2 regions of the Pseudomonas sp. PDM24 genome follow, and region 1 is predicted to be linked to the other one. Evidence: predicted binding sites of a transcription regulator. Region 1 holds the regulator's gene; the other holds the start of a gene.

What was found. Region 1 encodes FliA, which starts transcription of late flagellar genes. Its sites were predicted from a motif close to CTAAAGTTTNNNNNNNNNNNGCCGNTAA; they were not measured.
Region 2: KW837_RS19180 (methyl-accepting chemotaxis protein) is a predicted target of FliA. The motif match lies at 2,992-3,019, and genes of this name have one in related genera.

What each region holds. Positions count from the first base shown of each region.
Region 1 is NZ_JAHUWR010000001.1:166,169-170,886, reverse strand. Features, by position in the region: gene KW837_RS00790 (chemotaxis protein CheA) at 1-872, opposite strand, end outside; gene KW837_RS00785 (protein phosphatase CheZ) at 927-1,715, opposite strand; gene KW837_RS00780 (chemotaxis response regulator CheY) at 1,746-2,117, opposite strand; gene fliA (RNA polymerase sigma factor FliA) at 2,286-3,026, opposite strand; gene fleN (flagellar synthesis regulator FleN) at 3,023-3,853, opposite strand; gene flhF (flagellar biosynthesis protein FlhF) at 3,970-4,718, opposite strand, start outside.
Region 2 is NZ_JAHUWR010000005.1:460,035-464,752, reverse strand. Features, by position in the region: gene KW837_RS19185 (glycosyltransferase family 1 protein) at 1-763, opposite strand, end outside; gene KW837_RS19180 (methyl-accepting chemotaxis protein) at 960-2,849, opposite strand; gene KW837_RS19175 (helicase HerA-like domain-containing protein) at 3,034-4,521, shown strand; gene KW837_RS19170 (DUF721 domain-containing protein) at 4,635-4,718, opposite strand, start outside.

The DNA.
Region 1 (4,718 bases):
AATTCGTCGAGCAGTGATTCGAACTCGTGATCGGAGATCAGATCGTCGCCGGCCGCTTTAGCGGTTGGCGCAGCCGGGGCCGGAGCCGAAGCAATCGCCGACTCCAATGCATCGACCGCAAAGTTGCCTTTGCCGTGCAACTGGTCGAGCAGTGCTTCGAACTCGTCGTCGGTGATGTCGGAGCTGTCGCCTGGCGCTTTCGGGGCCGCCGGTGCGGCGGGCGCCGCGACCACTGCATCGGGGGCGAACTGGCCTTTACCATGCAATTGATCGAGCAACGACTCGAACTCGGCATCGGTGATTTCGTCGCTGGCCGAGGCATCGCTGGTCGGCACTGGCGCAGCCGCTGGAGCCTCGGCTTGAGCCTTGACGGCATTCAGCGAGTCCAGCAGTTGTTCGAATTCGTTATCCGTGATGTCGCCCGATTCTTCAGCGGCAGGTTCTTCCACCACCTCGGCGACCGGTGCCGACTCATCGGCGGTTTGCGGCTCGGCCAAACGGGCCAACGCTGCAAGCAACTCAGGCGTGGCAGCCGTGATCGGGCTGCGTTCGCGGACTTCGCTGAACATGCCGTTCACCGCGTCCAGTGCCTCGAGAACCACGTCCATCAGTTCCGAGTCGACGCGTCGTTCACCCTTGCGCAGGATGTCGAACACGTTCTCGGCGATGTGACAGCACTCCACCAACTCGTTGAGCTGGAGGAAGCCGGCGCCCCCTTTTACAGTGTGAAAACCGCGAAAAATTGCATTGAGCAAATCCGCATCATCCGGTCGGCTTTCAAGCTCGACCAGTTGTTCGGACAGTTGCTCTAGAATCTCGCCGGCCTCAACCAGGAAATCCTGAAGGATCTCTTCATCGGCGCCGAAGCTCATTAAGGGGGGTGCTCCTGAGGTCTAAAAACCTAAAAAACCTAAAATGCTAAAACTCTAGAATCCTAGGCTGGATAACAAATCGTCCACATCGTCCTGACCGGACACAACGTCTTCTCTTTTATCGGCATGAATCTGCGGACCTTCACCCTGAGAGAGATGTTTTTGCGGATCTTTTTCAGCCAGCATCGCTTCACGGTCATGTTCGATACCCGCAAAGCGGTCGACCTGACTGGCCATGAGCACGAGCTTGAGCAGGTTGCTTTCAACTTCGGTGACCAACTGGGTCACGCGCTTGATCACCTGACCGGTGAGGTCCTGGTAATCCTGGGCCAGCAGAATGTCGTTGAGGTTGCTCGACACGATGCGGTTGTCTTCACTGCTGCGGGTCAGGAAACCGTCGACCCGCCGAGCCAGTTCGCGGAACTCTTCGGCCCCGACTTCGCGACGCATGAACCGTCCCCAATCCGTGCTCAGCGCCTGAGCTTCGTCGCTCAGGCTGTTGATCAGCGGTGTGGCGTTTTCCACCAGGTCCATGGTGCGGTTGGCCGCGGCCTCGGTCAGCTTGACCACATACCCCAGGCGCTCGGTGGCATCCGTGATCTGAGACACTTCCTCGGCTTGCGGCATGTGCGGGTCAATCTGGAAATTGACGATCGCGCTATGCAGCTCGCGAGTGAGCTTGCCCACTTCCTGATACAGGCCGCGGTCACGGGTCTGGTTGAGCTCATGGATCAGTTGCACAGCGTCGCCGAACCTGCCTTTTTCAAGGCTTTCGACCAGTTCGACCGCGTGTTTTTTCAGGGTCGACTCAAAATCGCCCTGTGAAGATTCGTTATGCTCCATAGCTCCCCCGTGACGGACTGGCTTTGCACATCAACCGATGCGTTCGAAGATCTTTTCAATCTTGTCTTTCAACGCTTGAGCCGTGAATGGCTTGACCACATAGCCGTTCACGCCCGCCTGAGCGGCTTCGATGATTTGCTCGCGCTTGGCTTCGGCCGTGACCATCAACACCGGCAGGTGTTTGAGTTTTTCATCGGCACGCACGTGGCGCAGCAGATCAATACCGGTCATGCCGGGCATGTTCCAGTCCGTTACCAGAAAGTCGATGCTCCCGCTGTTGAGGACCGGAATCGCGGTAATACCGTCATCCGCCTCGACCGTGTTGGTGAACCCAAGGTCACGCAACAGGTTTTTTATGATCCGCCGCATCGTTGAGAAGTCATCAACGATGAGGATTTTCATATTCTTGTCCAATTCGACCTCCAAGCAGTCTTAAAACGCGCGCAGCACCTGAACGCGCCGTTCAATCAATTCGGCGTAACACTCAACAGTTGTATGGATTACAACGGGCCGTGGCCGATGCAGCAAAATGCCGTACCCACCTCGTTCGCAGTGTCCCCACACTGCCTGTCAGCGCGCTCGCCACTCCCCCAAACGCCCCCGCAAACGGGCCGCGCACTGGCTGTGTAACTGGCTGACCCGCGATTCGCTGACCCCCAGGACCTCACCGATTTCCTTGAGATTCAACTCTTCGTCGTAGTACAGCGCCAACACCAGTCGCTCACGCTCCGGCAAATTGGCAATCGCGTCCGCCAGCGCCGCCTGGAAGCGTTCATCTTCCAGATCGCGCGACGGCTCGAGATGAGCACTGGCGCCATCCTCGTGCAGCCCTTCGTGTTCGCCGTCCTGCAACAGATCGTCGAAACTGAATAACCGGCTACCGAGGGTGTCGTTCAAAATCCCGTAATAATCGTCGAGACTCAATTGGAGTTCGGCCGCAACTTCGTGATCTTTAGCGTCACGGCCGGTTTTAGCTTCAATCGAGCGAATTGCGTCGCTGACCATGCGGGTATTGCGGTGAACCGAACGTGGCGCCCAGTCCCCCTTGCGCACTTCATCGAGCATCGCGCCGCGGATTCGAATGCCCGCGTACGTCTCGAAGCTCGCGCCTTTGCTGGCGTCGTATTTGGTTGATACTTCAAGCAGGCCGATCATCCCGGCCTGGATCAGGTCTTCGACCTGGACACTGGCCGGCAGACGCGCCAGCAAGTGGTAGGCAATGCGTTTGACCAGTGGCGCGTAACGCTCGATCAGCTCGTACTGCGCGTCACGTGCCGACTTCTTGTAGAGGTTGTAGCCACTGGCTGTCATAGGACGGGTCCTGCGGTCTGTTGCACGAGGCGCTCGACGAAAAACTCCAGGTGCCCACGCGGGTTGGCCGGCAGTGGCCAGGTATCGACCTTCTGCGCAATGGCCTTGAACGCCAGGGCGCACTTGGAACGCGGGAAGGCTTCGTAGACAGCACGCTGCTTCTGCACGGCCTTGCGCACGCTTTCGTCGTAAGGCACGGCACCAACGTACTGTAAGGCGACGTCGAGGAAACGATCCGTGACCTTGGTCAACTTGGCGAACAGATTGCGGCCTTCCTGCGGGCTCTGCGCCATGTTGGCCAGGACGCGGAAGCGGTTCATGCCGTAGTCGCGATTCAGCAATTTGATCAGCGCGTAGGCGTCGGTAATCGAGGTCGGCTCATCGCACACCACCAGCAAGACTTCTTGCGCTGCGCGAACGAAACTGACTACCGAGTCACCAATACCCGCAGCGGTGTCGATCACCAATACGTCGAGGTTGTCGCCGATGTCGCTGAAAGCCTGGATCAGGCCGGCATGCTGGGCCGGGCTCAAATGAACCATGCTCTGGGTGCCGGACGCCGCCGGGACGATGCGGATGCCGCCGGGTCCTTGCAACAGCACGTCGCGCAGCTCACAGCGGCCTTCGATCACGTCGGCCAGCGTGCGTTTGGGTGTCAGTCCCAGCAGGACGTCGACGTTCGCCAGTCCCAGATCGGCATCCAGCAGCATGACGCGCCGGCCGAGCTCAGCTAGAGCCAGGGACAAGTTCACTGACACGTTAGTCTTCCCGACGCCACCTTTGCCGCCGGTCACCGCGATCACCTGTACGGGATGCATGCTGCCCATGTTATTTCTTTACCTTGTCTTACTTAGACGGAGGCCACATTACTGGCTGCGCGTTCACCAACTGAACAATGCATGGCAGACCATCGATGTAGGTACAAAAACTGTTCATTAGTACCTCAGCCAACCTGCTTGGTCGGGCTGTGGTAAATATCAGCGAACATGTCAGCCATGGCTTCTTCGCTGGGTTCTTCCTGCATTTGCACGCTAACGGCGCGACTCACCAACTGATGACGACGCGGCAGATGCAAATCATCCGGAATCCGCGGGCCATCGGTCAGGTAAGCCACCGGCAGTTCATGACTGATAGCCAGGCTCAACACCTCGCCCAAGCTTGCCGTTTCATCCAGTTTAGTCAGGATGCAGCCGGCAAGGCCGCAACGTTTGTAACTGTGATAAGCGGCGGTTAGAACCTGTTTCTGGCTAGTGGTTGCCAAGACCAGATAATTTTTTGATTTGATGCCCCGTCCGGCCAGGCTTTCGAGCTGCATGCGCAGTGCTGGATCGCTGGCTTGCAGGCCGGCGGTATCGATCAGCACTACGCGTTTGCGCAGCAAAGGCTCCAGCGCCTGCACCAGCGATTGGCCCGGGTCGACGTGGGTGACCGACACGTTGAGGATGCGGCCCAGGGTCTTGAGCTGTTCCTGAGCGCCGATGCGATAGCTGTCCATGCTCACCAGCGCGATGTTTTGCGCGCCGTACTTGAGCACATAACGCGCTGCGAGCTTGGCCAGCGTGGTGGTCTTGCCCATGCCTGCCGGGCCAACCATGGCAATCACACCACCCTCTTCCAACGGCTCGATTTCCGGAGTGGCGATCATCCGCGCCAGGTGCGCGAGCAACATGCGCCAGGCCTGACGGGGTTCAT
Region 2 (4,718 bases), on a different contig from region 1:
CCGGGTAGAACTCATCGAGGACGGTGACATTGCGCGGTACCAGGGTCGGCATTGATGAGCCCACCAGTAATAGATGGTAACGACGACCCAGGCGTTTCATGCATTTGAGCAGCACCGGCAGGTTTTTTTCCTTGGACCCACGGCCGGCGAAGATCAGCAGGTGTGTATTTTCATCGATGCCCAATTCGGCCCGCAAATCTGGATCCCGTGCATTGGGGGTGAACGTTTGCAGGTCGACGCCCAGCGGTTGTACGAAAACGTTTTTTACGCCCAACCCGATCAGTTTATCGGCCATGATTTGACTCGGTGCCAGAACCCGGTCGAAGTTGCTATAAAGCTTGCTGACATAAGCTTCGACATTGGGTGTAACCCAATTGCCCATGCGATTGCTCACCAGCAGTGGCAGGTCCGAGTGATAAAAACCGATCACCGGCACATCGAGCTGCCGCTTGGCGTCCAAAGCGGCCCAGGCAGTCAGGTAAGGGTCGCCGGCTTCTATCAGGTCAGGCTGCAAATCCTGCAGGACATTGCGCCACGGCGCGAGACGGAGGGGGAAGCGATAACCCTTGCCAAAGGGCAGGGCAGGGGCCGGAACCGTGTAAATACCATCCTGTTCACTCAAATGAGCCCCAGGAATCAGCAGACTGTGACGAATGCCTGGCTTGCTGCCCAGGCGACGGTGTTTGGCATCCAGATAAGTGCGCACGCCACCGCTGGCAGGGGCGTAGAACATGGTTATGTCAGCGATATGCACGATGAACATCCCTCCGGTCCGTTTGTTCTCCCTTGGGTTGACCTATATGAAGGATAGATGTTCGTTTGGGGTTTTGCGGCGGAGGGTGTCAGCGAGGTTTTGCGGGGATTAGCAGACCGTCTTCGCGGGCAAGCCTCGCTCCTACAGGGCCAGTGATGATCCCGTAGGAGCGAGGCTTGCCCGCGAAGGGGCCCTCAAGAGCGACTTAAATCCGGAAACTACCCACCAACTGCTTCAATCGCGAAGCCTGCTGTTCAAGGTCCGAGCATGCCCGCAACGTCGATTGCAGGTTTTCCACGCCCTCCTGGTTCAGCGTATTGATCTCGGTGATGTCCACGTTGATCGATTCAACCACCGCCGTCTGTTCCTCGGTCGCCGTGGCCACGGACTGGTTCATGCCGTCGATTTCGCCGATGCGCAGCGTCACGCTGTTCAAGCGTTCGCCGGCCAGGTTGGCGATTTCCACGCTGTCCTGGCTGTGGCGCTGGCTGTCGCTCATGGTGCTGACCGATTCCCGGGCGCCGACTTGCAGCTCCTCGATCATGGTTTGCACCTGTTGCGCCGACTCTTGTGTGCGGTGCGCCAGGTTGCGCACTTCGTCGGCCACCACGGCAAAACCGCGCCCGGCTTCACCGGCCCGTGCCGCTTCAATGGCGGCGTTCAGCGCCAGCAGGTTGGTTTGCTGGGAGATGCTGGTGATCACTTCGAGAATTTGCCCGATGTTCACGGTTTTGCTGTTCAGCGATTCGATGTTGGTGCTCGAGGCACTGAGCATGGTCGACAGCTGATTCATCGCGGCAATGCTGCGATCCACCACCTGCTGGCCATCTTCGGCCAGGCTGCGCGCGTCGCTGGCCTGACTTGACGCTTGTGCGGCGTTGCGGGCGATTTCCTGGGCCGCGGCGCCGAGTTGGTTGATTGCCGCGGCAACGCTGCTGGTGCGCGAGGCTTGCTGGTCGGAATTGAACATCGACGAGTTCGAGGCTGCCACCACACGCAGGGCTACTTCGTTGACTTGGCCGGTGGCCGAGGACACTTCGCGGATCGAGGTATGAACCCGTTCCACGAAACGGTTGAACGCCGTGCCGAGGATGCCGAATTCGTCCTGATTCTGGATGGTCAGGCGCTTGGTCAGGTCGCCTTCACCGTCGGCGATGTCTTCCATGGCGCGGGTCATGACGTGCAGCGGCTGGATCAGCAGGCGGATCAGCATGCCGAGCAAGGCGATGATGATCGCCACGGCAATTATGGTCGCGATGACTGCCGAGGTCCGGAACTCGCTGAGCATCGAGAAGGCTTTGTCTTTATCCACCGACAGGCCGATGTACCAATTGACCGAGGACAGGCCTTTGATCGGAGTGAACGTGACGATGCGGGTCTTGCCGTCGACGTCGATTTCACTGAGTTCGCTGCCGATGCGCGGGGTGTTTTTCGGGTACGCCTCGCTCAGGGACTTCATCGCCAGGGATTTGTCCGGGTGAACCAGGATCTTGCCATCGGCGCTGATCAGAAAGGCGTAACCCATGCCGTCGAAGTCCAGCGCGTTGAGGCTGTCGGCGATCACCTGCAAGCTCAAGTCGCCACCGACCACGCCGATGCTTTGACCGTCCTTGAGCACACTGTTGACGATGGAAATGACCAGTTGACCGGACGCCAGGTCGATGTACGGTTCGGTCAGTGCCGAGCCGCCGGTGCTTTGGGCGCTCTTGTACCAAGGCCGGGCGCGAGGGTCATAGCCGTCGGGCATCTTGCTGTCAGGGCGGATGATGAAGGTGCCATCCTTGTTGCCCAGATAAGCGCCCATGAAGGTCGAGGTTACCGCCTTCTGTTCGAGTAGTTTGGAGACGTTGTCGGTGTCGGCGTTCAGTGCGACGTTTTGTGACAGGTTCTCGATCAGCAGGCTGCGTCCGGCCAGCCAGGTCTGGATATTGTTGGCCGTTACACTGCCCATTTCTTGCAGGTAGTTGTCCAGGTCGTTGCGTATCGCATTACGCTGCAGATAGTCGTTGTACAACGTGAACGAGGCGAAGGCAGCAATAACGATGAGGGCGGCGGCAAGCAGTATTTTATGGCTGAAGCGCAGATTTTTATTCATGGCTTGGGGGTCCGCTAAAGTCTTAATGTCCAGGGCGTGCTTTTATAAAGGCGCGCAAAATGGGCAGTGTTGAAAGTAAGCTGATATTTCCACCTCTCCTTAGGGAATTACCGACGCTATTTTCAGTCTGGTCTCTCGCTTGTTATCGGCCATGAAGGATCAAAGATTAACCATGGGTGACAAAATGCCTGACTCATCGCAACTCGTTATCGGCGCCGATCTCGCGGGCCAGTCCATCGCCCAGGCCATGCGCCTGGCCAACCGTCACGGCCTGATAGCGGGCGCTACCGGGACTGGCAAAACCGTCACCTTGCAGCGCCTGGCCGAAGCCTTCAGCGATGCCGGCGTGGCGGTGTTCGCGGCGGACATCAAAGGCGACCTGTGCGGCCTGGGCGCTGCCGGCAACCCTCAAGGCAAAGTCGCCGAGCGGATCGCCGGCATGCCTTGGTTGAACCATAAGCCTCAGGCGTATCCGGTGACCCTGTGGGACATTAATGGTCAGTCCGGTCATCCACTGCGTACAACCTTGAGCGAAATGGGCCCGTTGCTGCTCGGCAGTCTGCTGGAGCTGACCGACAGTCAGCAGTCGGCACTCTATGCCGCATTCAAGGTGGCCGACCGCGAAGGGCTGTTGCTGCTGGATTTGAAGGATTTGAAGGCGCTGCTCAATCACCTGCGCGACAGCCCCGAACTGCTGGGGGATGACGCCGCGTTGATGACCACCGGTTCCAGCCAGGCGCTGTTGCGCCGTTTGGCAACGCTGGAACAGCAAGGCGCTGAAGCGTTGTTCGGCGAACCGGCGCTGCAACTGGAAGACATGTTGCAACCGGCCGTGGATGGTCGCGGGCGCATTCACTTGCTCGATGCCAGTCGTCTGGTGCACGAAGCGCCGAAGGTCTATGCGACGTTCCTGCTTTGGCTGCTGGCCGAACTGTTCGAGCAACTGCCGGAGCGTGGCGATGCCGAGAAACCGCTGCTGGCGCTGTTTTTCGACGAAGCGCACTTGTTGTTCGCCGGTACGCCCAAAGCGTTGCAGGAGCGTCTGGAACAAGTGGTGCGACTGATTCGCTCGAAAGGCGTGGGGGTGTATTTCGTCACCCAATCGCCAGGTGATTTGCCGGATGATGTACTGGCTCAACTGGGCCTGCGCATTCAGCACGGTTTGCGCGCGTTTACCGCCAAAGAGCAGAAATCCCTGCGTGCGGTGGCTGACGGTTTTCGGCCGAACCCGGCATTTGACGCCTTGTCGGTCTTGACCGAGTTGGGGATCGGCGAGGCGCTGGTCGGCACCTTGCAGGACAAGGGCACACCCGGGATGGTCCAGCGTGTATTGGTTGCACCGCCACAATCGCGGATCGGCCCGCTGACCGAGACCGAGCGCACCGTGCTGATTGCCGGTTCGCCGTTCAAGGGGCGTTACGACAAACCGGTCGATCGCGAATCGGCTTATGAAGTGCTGATGGGGCGCAAAGGCCTGGCGCCGGAGCCCGAAGCAGTGCCGGGCAAACCTGCACCTGAAGAGCCGAGTTTCACCGAGCAGGCCGGGGAATTCCTCGGCACAGCGGCAGGCCAGGAATTGAAATCAGCGATGCGACAGGCGGCGAATCAATTGGGCCGACAATTGGTACGCGGGTTGATGGGCTCATTGCTCGGTGGCAGCAAACGCCGCTAAAAACCTTTGATTGAACACAACCCCCGTAGGAGCGAGGCTTGCCCGCGAAGCTTTTGGCGGCCTCAAGGGCCTCTTCGCGGGCAAGCCTCGCTCCTACGGGGTATGTGTCAATTTCAGGTTTTGGGTTTGGCGTGAGCCGCCAGCCGTTCGAGGGCCGCCCGCAGGTTCGGGTCGGTAATCCCGTCAGCCGTCGCCTG